DNA from 3 places in the Streptomyces sp. NPDC002566 genome. Region 3 is predicted to be linked to each of the others. Evidence: riboswitches for the same ligand, from Rfam matches in the RefSeq annotation. Region 3 holds a riboswitch; each other region holds the start of a gene.
The links. Region 3 has a riboswitch for thiamine pyrophosphate ahead of thiC (phosphomethylpyrimidine synthase ThiC). Riboswitches for the same ligand answer to the same signal wherever they lie in the genome.

Region 1 (4,155 bases), on a different contig from region 3:
CGTAGGCGCCACCTGACCACCCCGCCCCGGCCGACACACGGGCCCTCGTCCTCCCGGACGGGGGCCCGTCGCGATATCCCTGGGGCGTCCGAGGCCGGCCAACGCTGACACTCGGCACCCGGGGGTGACCACCCCCACCCCGTTCCGGCCCGGGCCCCCGGCGATGATCTGCGACACTGGTACAGCCATGCCTAAGCCCGGAGAACTCACATTCGTCGCCCCCCGTGGAGCCAAGAAGCCGCCGCGGCATCTTGCTGATCTCTCGCCCGCCGAGCGGAAGGAGGCGGTGGCGGAGATCGGTGAGAAGCCGTTTCGGGCGAAGCAGCTGTCGCAGCACTACTTCGCGCGGTACGCGCACGAGCCGGCGGAGTGGACCGACATCCCCGCCGGGGCGCGGGAGAAGCTGCGGGAGGCGTTGCTTCCCGAGCTGATGACCGTCGTGCGGCATCTGTCGACGGACCAGGGCACGACCCGCAAGACGCTGTGGCGGCTGTTCGACGGGACGCTCGTGGAGTCGGTGCTGATGCGCTACCCCGACCGGGTGACCATGTGCATCAGCTCGCAGGCCGGCTGCGGGATGAACTGCCCGTTCTGCGCGACCGGGCAGGCCGGTCTCGACCGGAACCTGTCCACCGCCGAGATCGTGCACCAGATCGTGGACGGGATGCGCGCGCTGCGCGACGGGGAGGTCCCCGGCGGGCCGGCCCGCCTGTCCAACATCGTCTTCATGGGCATGGGCGAGCCCCTCGCCAACTACAAGCGGGTCGTCGGCGCCATCCGCGCGCTCACCGACCCCACCCCCGACGGGCTCGGGCTGTCGCAGCGCGGGATCACCGTGTCCACCGTCGGGCTGGTGCCGGCCATCCACCGGTTCACCGACGAGGGCTTCAAGTGCCGTCTCGCCATCTCGCTGCACGCCCCCGACGACGAGCTGCGCGACACCCTCGTCCCCGTGAACACGCGGTGGAAGGTGCGCGAGGTGCTCGACGCCGGGTTCGAGTACGCCGAGCGGTCCGGGCGGCGCCTGTCCATCGAGTACGCGCTGATCCGCGACATCAACGACCAGGCCTGGCGCGGCGACCGGCTCGGCCGGATGCTCAAGGGCCGGCCCGTGCACGTCAACCTCATCCCGCTCAACCCGACGCCCGGGTCCAAGTGGACCGCGTCCCGGCCCGAGGACGAGAAGGCGTTCGTCGAGGCGATCGCGGCGCACGGCGTGCCCGTCACCATCCGGGACACCCGGGGCCAGGAGATCGACGGAGCCTGTGGCCAGCTCGCGGCCACCGAGCGGTAGTCTGTTCCCGGACAAGTTCATATCTTCGTATTCCGACAGGGGAGCGCCACAGCGCTGAGAGTGCGGCACCGGCCGCAGACCCTCTGAACCTCGCCCAGGTCATTCTGGGTAGGAAGTTCGGTCATCACTCGAGCTGTTGCGCCCTGCCCGGGCCCGTTGGCGGACCCCGGGCAGGGCCGCGTCTTCTCCTGGCCAACCCCAGGAGGAATCCAGTGCACACCAGGACGTTCGTGGCCGCGGCCGTGGGCCTCGGTCTCGTCACGCTGTCGGCGTGCGGTTCGTCGTCGTCCGGCGACAGCGGATCGGGCGGCGACGCCGGGTCCGGCGGCGGGTCGAAGACCGTCACCCTCGTCAGCCACAGCTCGTGGTCCGTCTCCAAGAAGGTGCTCGCCGACTTCGAGAAGCGGTCCGGGTACAAGGTGCGCGTCCTGGAGGACGGCGACGCCGGGCAGGCCGTCAACAAGGCGATCCTCACCAAGGACAACCCGCAGGGCGACGTCTTCTTCGGCGTCGACAACACCCTGCTCTCCCGCGCCCTCGACAACGACCTGTTCCAGCCGTACGAGGCCAAGGGCCTCGACCAGGTCGGCGCCGAGTACCGGCTCGACGCGGACAAGCACCGGGTCACCCCCGTCGACCACGGCGACATCTGCGTCAACTACGACAAGAAGTACTTCGCCGACCACGACCTGGCCCCGCCCGCCTCCTTCGACGACCTGGTCAAGCCCGCCTACAAGAACCTACTGGTCACCGAGAACGTCTCCACCTCCTCGCCCGGCCTCGGCTTCCTGCTGGGCACCGCCGCGCGCTACGGCGACGGCGGCTGGGAGGGCTACTGGAAGAAGCTCCGGGCCAACGGCGTGAAGGTCGTCGACGGCTGGGAGCAGGCCTACAACCAGGAGTTCTCCGGTTCGGCCGGCGGCCGGAAGGCCGGCGCCGACCGGCCGCTCGTCGTCTCCTACGCCTCCTCGCCGCCCGCCGAGGTGATCTACGCCGATCCCAAGCCCGCCACCGCCCCGACCGGCGTCGCGGCCGGCACCTGCTTCCGGCAGGTCGAGTTCGCGGGGCTGCTGAGCAACGCGAAGAACAGCGCGGGCGGCAAGGCGCTGATCGACTTCCTGCTGTCGAAGGAGTTCCAGCAGGACATGCCGCTCAACATGTTCGTCTACCCGGTGGTCAAGGGCGCCGCCGTGCCCGCCGAGTTCACGAAGTACGGGCCCGCCGCCAAGGACCCCGAGACCATGGACCCGGCGAAGATCGCCGAGAACCGCGACCAGTGGGTCAAGTCGTGGACCTCTCTCGTACTGAAGTAGCCCCGGCCAGGAGGCGTTCGGGGAACGCGGCGCGGCTCGGGCTCATGGCCCTGCCCGTCGCGTTCTTCGGGGTCTTCTTCGCCTGGCCCGTCGCCGCGATCGTCGCGCGCGGGCTCGACGTCGACGGCGCATGGCGCTTCGGCCGTCTCCTCGACGTGCTCGGGCAGTCCGACATCCGGCACGTCCTGTGGTTCACCGCCTGGCAGGCGCTCGCCTCCACCGCGCTCACCCTGCTGGTGGCGCTGCCGGGGGCGTATGTCTTCGCCCGCTTCTCCTTCCCGGGCAAGGAGGTGCTGCGGGCCGTCGTCACCGTTCCCTTCGTGCTGCCGACGGTCGTCGTCGGCACGGCGTTCCTGGCGCTCGTCGGGCGGGGCGGGCTGCTCGACGAGCTGTGGGGCGTACGGCTGGACACCACGGTGTGGGCCATCCTGCTCGCCCACGTCTTCTTCAACTACGCGGTCGTCGTACGGACCGTGGGCGGGCTGTGGGCGCAGCTCGACCCCCGTCAGGAGGAGGCCGCGCGGCTGCTCGGCGCCTCCCGGCTGCGGGCCTGGCGCACGGTCACCCTGCCCGCCCTCGGGCCCGCGGTGGCCGCCGCCGCGCTGATGGTCTTCCTGTTCACCTTCACCTCCTTCGGCGTGGTCCAGATCCTCGGCGGGCCCACGTTCTCCACGCTGGAGGTGGAGATCTACCGGCAGACCTCGGAGATCTTCGACCTGTCCACGGCCGCCGTCCTGACCCTCGTGCAGTTCCTGGCCGTCGGCGCGATCCTCGCCGTGCACGCCTGGACGGTGCGGCGGCGGGAGAGCGCGCTGCGGCTGGTGGACGCGAAGCTGACCGCGCGGCGGCCCCGCGGGGCGGGGCAGTGGGCGCTGCTCGGCGGGGTGCTGACGAGCGTCGCCGTGCTGCTGGTGCTGCCGCTCGCCGTGCTGGTGCAGCGCTCGCTGGACGCGCCGGACTTCGCCTACTACCGGGCGCTGACCCGTGACGACGGCAACGTCTTCCTGGTCCCGCCGATCGAGGCGGTCGGCAACTCGCTGGAGTACGCCGTCGCCGCGACCGCGATCGCGGTGCTGATCGGCGGCCTGGCCGCGGCGGCGCTCACCCGGCGGGACGCCGGACGCCTCGTCCGCGGCTTCGACGCGCTGCTGATGCTGCCGCTGGGCGTCTCGGCGGTGACCGTCGGCTTCGGTTTCCTCATCGCGCTCGACGAGCCCCCGCTCGACCTGCGCGGCACGTGGATGCTGGTGCCGCTCGCGCAGGCGCTGGTCGGCGTGCCGTTCGTCGTGCGGACCATGCTGCCGGTGCTGCGGGCGGTGGACGTACGGCTGCGGGAGGCGGCCGCCGTGCTGGGGGCGTCGCCGTGGCGGGTGTGGCGGGAGGTCGATCTGCCGCTGGTGCGGCGGGCGTTGCTGGTCGCCGCCGGGTTCGCCTTCGCGGTGTCGCTCGGGGAGTTCGGGGCGACGGTGTTCATCGCCCGGCCCGACAACCCGACGCTGCCGGTCGCCGTGGCCCGGCTGCTGGGCCGCGCCGGAGAGCTCAACTACG
Region 2 (4,155 bases), on a different contig from region 3:
GGGACGAGAGCATCGATCTTTGCGTCAATCTCGGTCACGGGGTCAAGGGTAGGCGCTCGGGCCGGGTGGCCGCGATCGCTCCCCTGCCCTGACGCCGTACTCCCGGGGAGATCAGGCGGTCGCGTTCTTCAGCGGACGCGACGGGTCGGCCAGCGCGTCGGCGTCCATACGGCTGCCCGCCTCGATCAGCCGTCTGCCCTGCGCCAGGTCGCGTGGGCGGCCCACGGCCAGCAGGGCGACCAGGCGCCCGTCGCGCAGCCAGCACACGCTCCAGGCAGGTCCCGCCGGGTCGCCGCGCCACACCATGCGGTCGGCGGCGCCGTGGTGGCCGGCGTACTGGACGAAGCGGCCGAACTGCTCCGACCAGAAGTACGGCACCGGGTCGTAGGTCTCCAGGGGCTCCCCGGTGGGCTCGCCGAGGATGTTGGCGGCGACCGTGCGCGGACCCTGGAGGGCGTTGTCCCAGTGGTGGACGAGGAGCCGCTCGCCGTAGCGCGCCGACGGGAAGGAGGCGCAGTCGCCGACCGCGTACACGTCCGGCACGCTGGTGCGCAGATGGGAGTCGGCGAGGATCTCGCCGTGCGCGCCGAGCTCGATGCCCGAACCGGACAGCCAGGCGGTCGCGGGGCGGGCGCCGATGCCGACCACGACGGCGCCGGCGGGCAGCCGCGAGCCGTCGTCGAGGACGACCTCGCCGGGTTCGACGCGCTCCACGCGCGCGCGGGTGCGCAGTTCGGCGCCGCTGTCGGCGTACCAGCCGGCCATCGGGGCGGCGACCTCGGCGGGCAGCGCGCCCGCGAGCGGCCGGTCGGCGGCCTCGACGACGGTGACGGCGCAGCCGGCGTCGCGGGCGGCGGTGGCGAACTCCGCGCCGATCCAGCCGGCGCCGACGACCACGACGTCGTGCTGCCGGGCGAGGACGGGCCGCAGCCGTTCGGCGTCGTCCAGGGTGCGCAGCAGATGGACGCCGGGCACGCCCTCGGCGCCGGGCAGCCGGATCGGTTCGGCGCCGGTGGCGAGGACCAGGACGTCGTAGGGGACCGGGCCGGCCTCGGTGTCCAGGACGTGTTCGGCGGGGCGCACGCCGAGCGCCTCGCTGCCGAGCCGCAGGCCGATGCCGAGGCCCTCGAAGTCGACGTCGAAGGCGGAGCCCTCGGCCTTGCCGAGCAGGACCGCCTTGGACAGCGGCGGCCGGTCGTAGGGCTGGTGGGGTTCGGCGCCGATCAGCGTCACCGTCCCGTCGAAGCCCTGCTCGCGCAGGGCGACCGCGGTCTGCACCCCGGCCATGCCCGCGCCGACGACGACCACGCGCCGCCCGGCCGTACCGACTTCGTCCCGTCTCTGCTCGCTCACCTGATCACCTTAGACAACTGACGGATTGTCAGTCAGCCGTCGTGCTCCGTGACCTGCTCCACAACGCTCGTCCCGCTGCCGGGCTGCGACTCCCACTCCCATGTCTCGTCGAGGCGGACCCGGCCGTCGGCCAGCTCCACCACCGTCGACACGCAGTGCCCCGAGGACGTCGTCCCGTCCTGCTTGAGCTGTACGTACCGGAAGTCGAGCCGGTCCCCGGCACGGGTACCCACCAGATGCCCTCTCACGACGTCGCCGCCCGCGTAGTCGGCCCAGATCACACCGTCGCTCTCGTGGTACGTGAAGCGGGTGCGGGTGCCGACCTGGCCGGGGGCCTGGTCGGCGACGGGGGCGAGGACGAGACCGTCGAGCGAGGGCGGCACGGGGTGGGACTCCCTTACTGAGACATGCGGGGCCGGGCTAGGGTGGCCAACCTAGAGCACTCGCGGGAGCCCGGACGCACCGGGCTGAGAGGGAGGCTGGCGGCCTCCGACCGTACGAACCTGATCCGGGTCATGCCGGCGAAGGGAGGGGCTGGACGCCCATGTCCGCACGTACGTCAGACGTCCTCGTCGTCGGGGGCGGAATCATCGGTCTGGTCACGGCGTGGCGGGCCGCGCAGCGCGGTCTGGTCACGGCGGTGGTGGATCCCGAGCCGGGCGGCGGGGCCGCGCGGGTGGCGGCCGGGATGCTGGCCGCCGTCACCGAACTGCACCACGGCGAGCAGACGCTGCTCGGCCTGAACGTGGAATCGGCGCGCCGCTACCCGGAGTTCGCGGCCGAGCTGAGCGACCTCACCGGGCACGACCTCGGCTACCGGCGCTCGGGCACCCTCGCGGTGGCGCTGGACGCCGACGACCGGGCCCATCTGCGGGAACTGCACGCCCTGCAACAGCAGTCGGGGCTCACGTCACAGTGGCTGTCGGGGCGCGAGTGCCGGCGCCTGGAGCCGATGCTCGCGCCGGGCGTGCGCGGCGGGCTGCGCGTGGACGGCGACCACCAGATCGACCCGCGGCGGCTCGCGGGGGCGCTGGTGGCCGCGTGCGAGCGGGCGGGCGTGGTCTTCCACCGCCGCTGGGCCGAGCGGCTGTCCGTGGGGGGCGGCCGGGCCGGCGGGGTGGTCACGGACGACGGGACGGCGCTGAAGGCGGGCCAGGTGGTGCTCGCGGGCGGAAGTCTGAGCGGGCGGCTCGCGGGTGTGCCGCGGGAGCTGCTGCCGCCGGTGCGGCCGGTGAAGGGGCAGGTGCTGCGGCTGACCGTGCCGCCCCGGTACGCACCGTTCCTGAGCCGCACGGTACGGGCCGTGGTGCGCGGCAGCGACGTCTACCTGGTGCCGCGGGAGAACGGCGAGCTGGTCGTCGGCGCGACGAGCGAGGAGCTGGGCTGGGACACGACGGTGACGGCGGGCGGCGTCTACGAGCTGCTGCGCGACGCCCACGAGCTGATCCCCGGGATCAGTGAACTGCCCCTGACGGAGACGCGCGCGGGGCTGCGTCCCGCGTCGCCGGACAACGCGCCCCTGCTCGGGCCGAGCGGCCTGGACGGGCTGCTGCTGGCCACCGGTCACCACCGCAACGGCGTGCTGCTCACGCCGGTGACCGGGGACGTGCTGGCGCATGTCCTGACCACGGGTGAACTGCCCGACCTGGCCCGCCCGTTCACACCCCGGCGCTTCGGCGCCGCCGCACTCTCGGAGCAGCCCGCATGAACATCCACGTCAACGGCGAGCGGCGGGAGGTGGCCGCCGGAACCGCGCTCGACGCCGTCGTACGGTCCCTGACGGCGGCGCCCTCCGGGGTGGCGGCCGCGCTGAACGAGACCGTCGTCCCGCGCGCGCGGTGGTCGGCCACGGCCCTCGCCGAGGGGGACCGTGTGGAAGTCCTCACGGCCGTCCAGGGAGGCTGAGCCATGGCTGACGATCCCCTCGTCCTCGGCGGTACGACGCTGTCGTCCCGGCTGATCATGGGCACGGGCGGCGCGCCCAGCCTGGAGGTGCTGGAGCGGGCGCTGGTCGCGTCCGGGACCGAGCTGACGACGGTCGCGATGCGCCGGGTGGACCCCTCGGTGCACGGGTCGGTGCTGTCGGTGCTCGACCGGCTCGGGATACGGGTGCTGCCGAACACGGCGGGGTGCTACACAGCCGGGGAGGCGGTGCTGACGGCGCGGCTGGCGCGGGAGGCGCTGGGGACGGACCTGGTGAAGCTGGAGGTCATCGCGGACGAGCGTACGCTGCTGCCGGATCCGGTGGAGCTGCTCGACGCGGCGGAGACGCTGGTCGACGACGGGTTCACGGTGCTGCCTTACACCAACGACGATCCGGTGCTGGCGCGGAAGCTGGAGGACGTGGGGTGCGCGGCGGTGATGCCGCTGGGGTCGCCGATCGGGTCCGGGCTCGGGATCCGCAATCCGCACAACTTCCAGCTGATCGTCGAGCACGCGGGGGTGCCGGTGATTCTGGACGCGGGGGCCGGTACGGCGTCGGATGTGGCGCTGGCGATGGAGCTGGGGTGTGCGGGGGTGATGCTGGCGTCGGCGGTGACGCGGGCGGCGGATCCCGAGCGGATGGCTCGTGCGATGCGGGCGGGGGTGGAGGCGGGGCGGCTCGCGCGGCTGGCGGGGCGGATTCCCCGGCGGTACTTCGCTGCGGCGTCTTCTCCTCCGGAGGGGTTGGCCGTGCTCGACCCTGAGCGTCCTGCGTTCTGACCGTGGGGACGGTCCCGTTTCCTTCTCTCCCACCCGCGCACCGCCCGTTCACCGTCAGGAGAAAGGTGAACGTCGCCCGTGGGGGCTGAGCGCCGTCGG
Region 3 (4,155 bases):
TACGGGGCTCGGATGCCGAAGGCGCGCGGATGACGTGCCGGGCGACCGGCCCCGGTCAGCGCTTGCGGCGCCGGCCCTTGCCGCTGCGAGCAGCCGCAGGCGACGTTCCCGCGGTCGCGGTGGCCGGCCCTGAAGACCTCGCGTCCGGGACCGCCTTGCCCACAGAAGCCGGTCCGGGCCGGTCGGCCGAGACAACGAGGGCCGCGAGCGCGGTCGTCACCGGGACCGAGGCGACCAGGCCGATCGAGCCCACCAGCGTGCGCACGATCTCCTCGGCGACCAGCTCACTGTTGGCGACCGTGCCGACGCTGCTCTGCGCGATCGAGAAGAGCAGCAGCAGCGGCAGCGCGGCACCGGCGTAGGCGAGTACGAGGGTGTTGACCACGGACGCGATGTGGTCACGGCCGATGCGGATGCCGGCCCGGTACAGCGCGCGCCAGCCCATCGACGGGTTGGCCTCGTGCAGTTCCCAGACCGCGGAGGTCTGCGTGACCGTCACGTCGTCCAGGACGCCGAGCGAACCGATGATGATGCCGGCGAGCAACAGACCGCTCATGTCGATCGAGGGATACAGGCCGTGGATCAGCCCGGTGTTGTCGTCCGTGTTGCCCGTCAGAGCGGCCCAGTCGACGAACCAGGACCCGAGCACGCCGATCAGCAGCAGGGAGATGAGCGTGCCGAGGACGGCCACGGAGGTGCGGGCCGACAGACCGTGGCACAGGTAGAGCGCGATCAGCATGATGGCGCTCGACCCGACGACCGCGACGGCCAGGGGGTTCGACCCCTGCAGGATGGCGGGTAGGACGAAGAAGTTGAGCACCAGGAAACTGATGGCCAGCGCGACCAGCGCCATGACGCCCCGCAGCCGCCCGACGATCACCACGGCGACCGCGAAGATCCCGGCGAGCAGTCCCATCGGCAGCTTGCGGTTGATGTCGGTGACCGAGTACTGCAGGTCCTTCGGCGCGGAGGGCTCGTAGGCGACCACGACCTTCTGCCCCTGTTCCAGCTGCCGTGTCTGGTCCGGCTGGACGATCTCCGTGAACGTACGGCCCTTGTCCTTGCCGGTGTCCACCCGGATCGTGGCCCGTTTGCAGGTTCCCTTCGCCTGCTGTTCGGCGGAGGAGCCCTCGGCCGTGGAGGTGTCTCCGGTCGGGGGCACGCCCGAGGCGTTCACCGAGGAACAGCTCAGGCTCTCGATCTTGGTGACCGTCGCCTGGTGGGTCTGCCGGTCGAAGCCCACCCCGGTGCGCTCGTGCGGTGGGGCGCCGCCGGGCCACAGCACGACGAGCCCGGCGAGCACGGCCACCGCGAACGGGATCAGGACGGCGGCGATGACCTTGCGCAGATGCCGGGAGACGGGGGCAGCCGGCCCGTGGCTGTGACTGTGCGAATGCCCATGTCCACCGCCCGGCCCGTGGCCTCCCGCACCGTGACTGCCCGCGCCGTGATCACCTGGCCCGTGGCCGCCGGGTCCGTGGCCGCCGGGTCCGTGATGGTCCCGCCGGTGGTCGTCTTGACGGTGACGGTCCCGTCCGCGGTCGTCGTCCGGTCCCGGCCCGCCGCCGCCCGGACGGCGAGGCTGTTCCGGTGGCGGATACGGAGGCTGGTGAGTCGTGGTCACCGACCGATCATCGCAAGAACCGCTGGGGCCCACTGTTCACCGCGCCACACATGCCGCTAGCGTGGAGGCACCTTTTGTACACGCGGGAGCTCGGAGCACCGGGCTGAGAGGGCGCTGACCTCCGTCTTCGCGATGTTTCACGTGGAACGTCACCAACACGAGTGATGACTCACACGAAACGTCGGCAGACGGCAATCGCTGCGTCGACCGCTGAACCTGTTACCGGGTAATGCCGGCGTAGGGAGTAGGTCTCATGACCAACAAGGACGCACGCACGCCTGCCTCCACGCAGATCTCCACCGAGGTCTCCGTCGACGGGGAGGCCGGAAAGTCCATCGGCTGGCACAAGGCGTACGTCGAGGGCAGCCGCCCCGACCTGCGGGTACCGGTCCGCCAAGTGCACCTCACCAACGGCGATTCGGTCACGCTGTACGACACCTCCGGTCCGTACACCGATCCGCACGTCGACACCGATGTCCGCCGGGGACTGCCTCCGCTGCGGGAGAACTGGATCATCGCCCGGGGCGACACCGAGGAGTACGCGGGCCGCCCCGTCCGCCCCGAGGACGACGGGGTCAAGCACACCTCGCCGCGCGGTGGTCTGCGCAACCTCGACGCGGTCTTCCCGGGGCGGCCGCGGCTGCCGCGTCGAGCCCGGGCCGGCGAGGCGGCCACCCAACTCGCCTATGCCCGGCGGGGAGAGATCACGCCAGAGATGGAGTACGTGGCCATCCGGGAGAACGTGGCACCGGAGGTCGTCCGCGAGGAGATCGCAGCGGGTCGCGCGGTGCTGCCCGCCAACGTCAACCACCCGGAAATCGAGCCGATGATCATCGGCAAGAGGTTCCTGGTGAAGGTCAACGCCAACATCGGCAACTCGGCGGTGACGTCCTCCATCGAGGAGGAGGTCGAGAAGATGACCTGGGCGACCCGGTGGGGCGCCGACACCGTCATGGACCTGTCCACCGGCCGGAACATCCACACCACCCGCGAGTGGGTGCTGCGCAACTCCCCCGTACCCATCGGCACGGTGCCGCTCTACCAGGCGCTGGAGAAGGTCGACGGCAAGGCCGAGGAACTGACCTGGGAGATCTACAAGGACACGGTCATCGAGCAGGCCGAGCAGGGGGTGGACTACATGACCGTCCACGCGGGCGTCCGTCTCCCGTATGTCCCCCTGACGGCGAACCGCAAGACCGGGATCGTCTCCCGCGGCGGTTCGATCATGGCCGCGTGGTGTCTGGCCCACCACAAGGAATCGTTTCTGTACGAGAACTTCGAGGAGCTCTGCGAGATCCTCGCGGCCTACGACGTCACGTACTCGCTGGGCGACGGTCTGCGTCCCGGCTCGATCGCGGACGCCAACGACGCCGCGCAGTTCGCGGAGTTGAGGACGCTCGGGGAACTCAACCGGATCGCGAAGCGTTTCCATGTACAGACGATGATCGAGGGCCCGGGCCACGTCCCGATGCACAAGATCAAGGAGAACATCGACCTTCAGCAGGAGATCTGTGATGAAGCTCCGTTCTATACGCTCGGCCCGCTGACGACGGACGTCGCCCCGGCGTACGACCACATCACGTCCGGCATCGGCGCCGCGATGATCGCCTGGTGGGGCACGGCCATGCTCTGCTACGTCACGCCCAAGGAGCACCTGGGCCTGCCCAACCGGGACGACGTCAAGACCGGCGTCATCACCTACAAGATCGCCGCCCATGCGGCCGACCTCGCCAAGGGGCACCCCGGAGCCCAGGAGTGGGACGACGCCCTGTCCGACGCCCGTTTCGAGTTCCGCTGGGAGGACCAGTTCAACCTGGCCCTCGACCCGGACACGGCCCGTGAGTTCCACGACGAGACGCTGCCGGCGGAGCCGGCCAAGACGGCTCACTTCTGCTCGATGTGCGGGCCGAAGTTCTGCTCGATGAAGATCAGCCAGAGCATCACCGAGCGGTTCGGCGGTGGGTCGGCGGAGGGAGCGACACCGGAGGAGATAACGGAGGGGATGCTGCAGAAGTCGAAGGAGTTCGCGGCGAGCGGCAACCGGGTGTACCTCCCCATGGCGGACTGAGGCAGCACAGGCCGACATAGGCCGGCTTGCGCTCCCGTCGGGGCGCAAGCCGGAGGCCTATTCCGGCTGGTGCTCCGGGCCTCCGAAGTCCGGGCTGGTGTAGTCCGGGCTCGAGTAGCTCGGGCGCGGGCCGGCCGCAGGGCCGTCGTCGGGACTGGTGAAGCCCGGGCGGTCGTAACCGATCTTCGGCAGGCGGCCGCCGAGGGCCGGCGGGGTCGGTGCGGGATGTTCGGCGTCGGCCGCGGCGGGATCGGCGAGAGCCTCGCGCAGGAACGGCACGATGCCCCGTGCCAGCAGGGCTTCCCGCCAGGCCTCCTTCGCGCGGTCCACCTCCTCGCTGCGTTCGCCGTACCGGCCGGCCTCCAGGGAGGGCCGGTTGCGCAGGGCGGTGAGCAGGAGCCCGACGGTGGCGACGAGAATCGCGGCCGCGGCGACCGCGCCGAACGCCCACCCGACGTTGACC

Region 1: it holds a riboswitch for thiamine pyrophosphate, as region 3 does, so the genes downstream of both, ACFYXA_RS31180 (thiamine ABC transporter substrate binding subunit) here and thiC (phosphomethylpyrimidine synthase ThiC) in region 3, are expected to answer to the same signal.
Region 2: it holds a riboswitch for thiamine pyrophosphate, as region 3 does, so the genes downstream of both, thiO (glycine oxidase ThiO) here and thiC (phosphomethylpyrimidine synthase ThiC) in region 3, are expected to answer to the same signal.

What each region holds. Positions count from the first base shown of each region.
Region 1 is NZ_JBIARD010000009.1:183,219-187,373, forward strand. Features, by position in the region: gene ACFYXA_RS31170 (phosphatidate cytidylyltransferase) at 1-16, shown strand, start outside; gene rlmN (23S rRNA (adenine(2503)-C(2))-methyltransferase RlmN) at 188-1,294, shown strand; TPP riboswitch at 1,322-1,427, shown strand; gene ACFYXA_RS31180 (thiamine ABC transporter substrate binding subunit) at 1,507-2,607, shown strand; gene ACFYXA_RS31185 (ABC transporter permease) at 2,652-4,155, shown strand, end outside.
Region 2 is NZ_JBIARD010000003.1:377,276-381,430, forward strand. Features, by position in the region: gene ACFYXA_RS14475 (Rv2175c family DNA-binding protein) at 1-38, opposite strand, end outside; gene ACFYXA_RS14480 (NAD(P)/FAD-dependent oxidoreductase) at 112-1,308, opposite strand; gene ACFYXA_RS14485 (hypothetical protein) at 1,386-1,736, opposite strand; TPP riboswitch at 1,789-1,900, shown strand; gene thiO (glycine oxidase ThiO) at 1,898-3,061, shown strand; gene thiS (sulfur carrier protein ThiS) at 3,058-3,258, shown strand; gene ACFYXA_RS14500 (thiazole synthase) at 3,262-4,056, shown strand.
Region 3 is NZ_JBIARD010000006.1:186,247-190,401, reverse strand. Features, by position in the region: gene ACFYXA_RS25020 (YibE/F family protein) at 56-1,624, opposite strand; TPP riboswitch at 1,697-1,885, shown strand; gene thiC (phosphomethylpyrimidine synthase ThiC) at 1,878-3,692, shown strand; gene ACFYXA_RS25010 (hypothetical protein) at 3,750-4,155, opposite strand, start outside.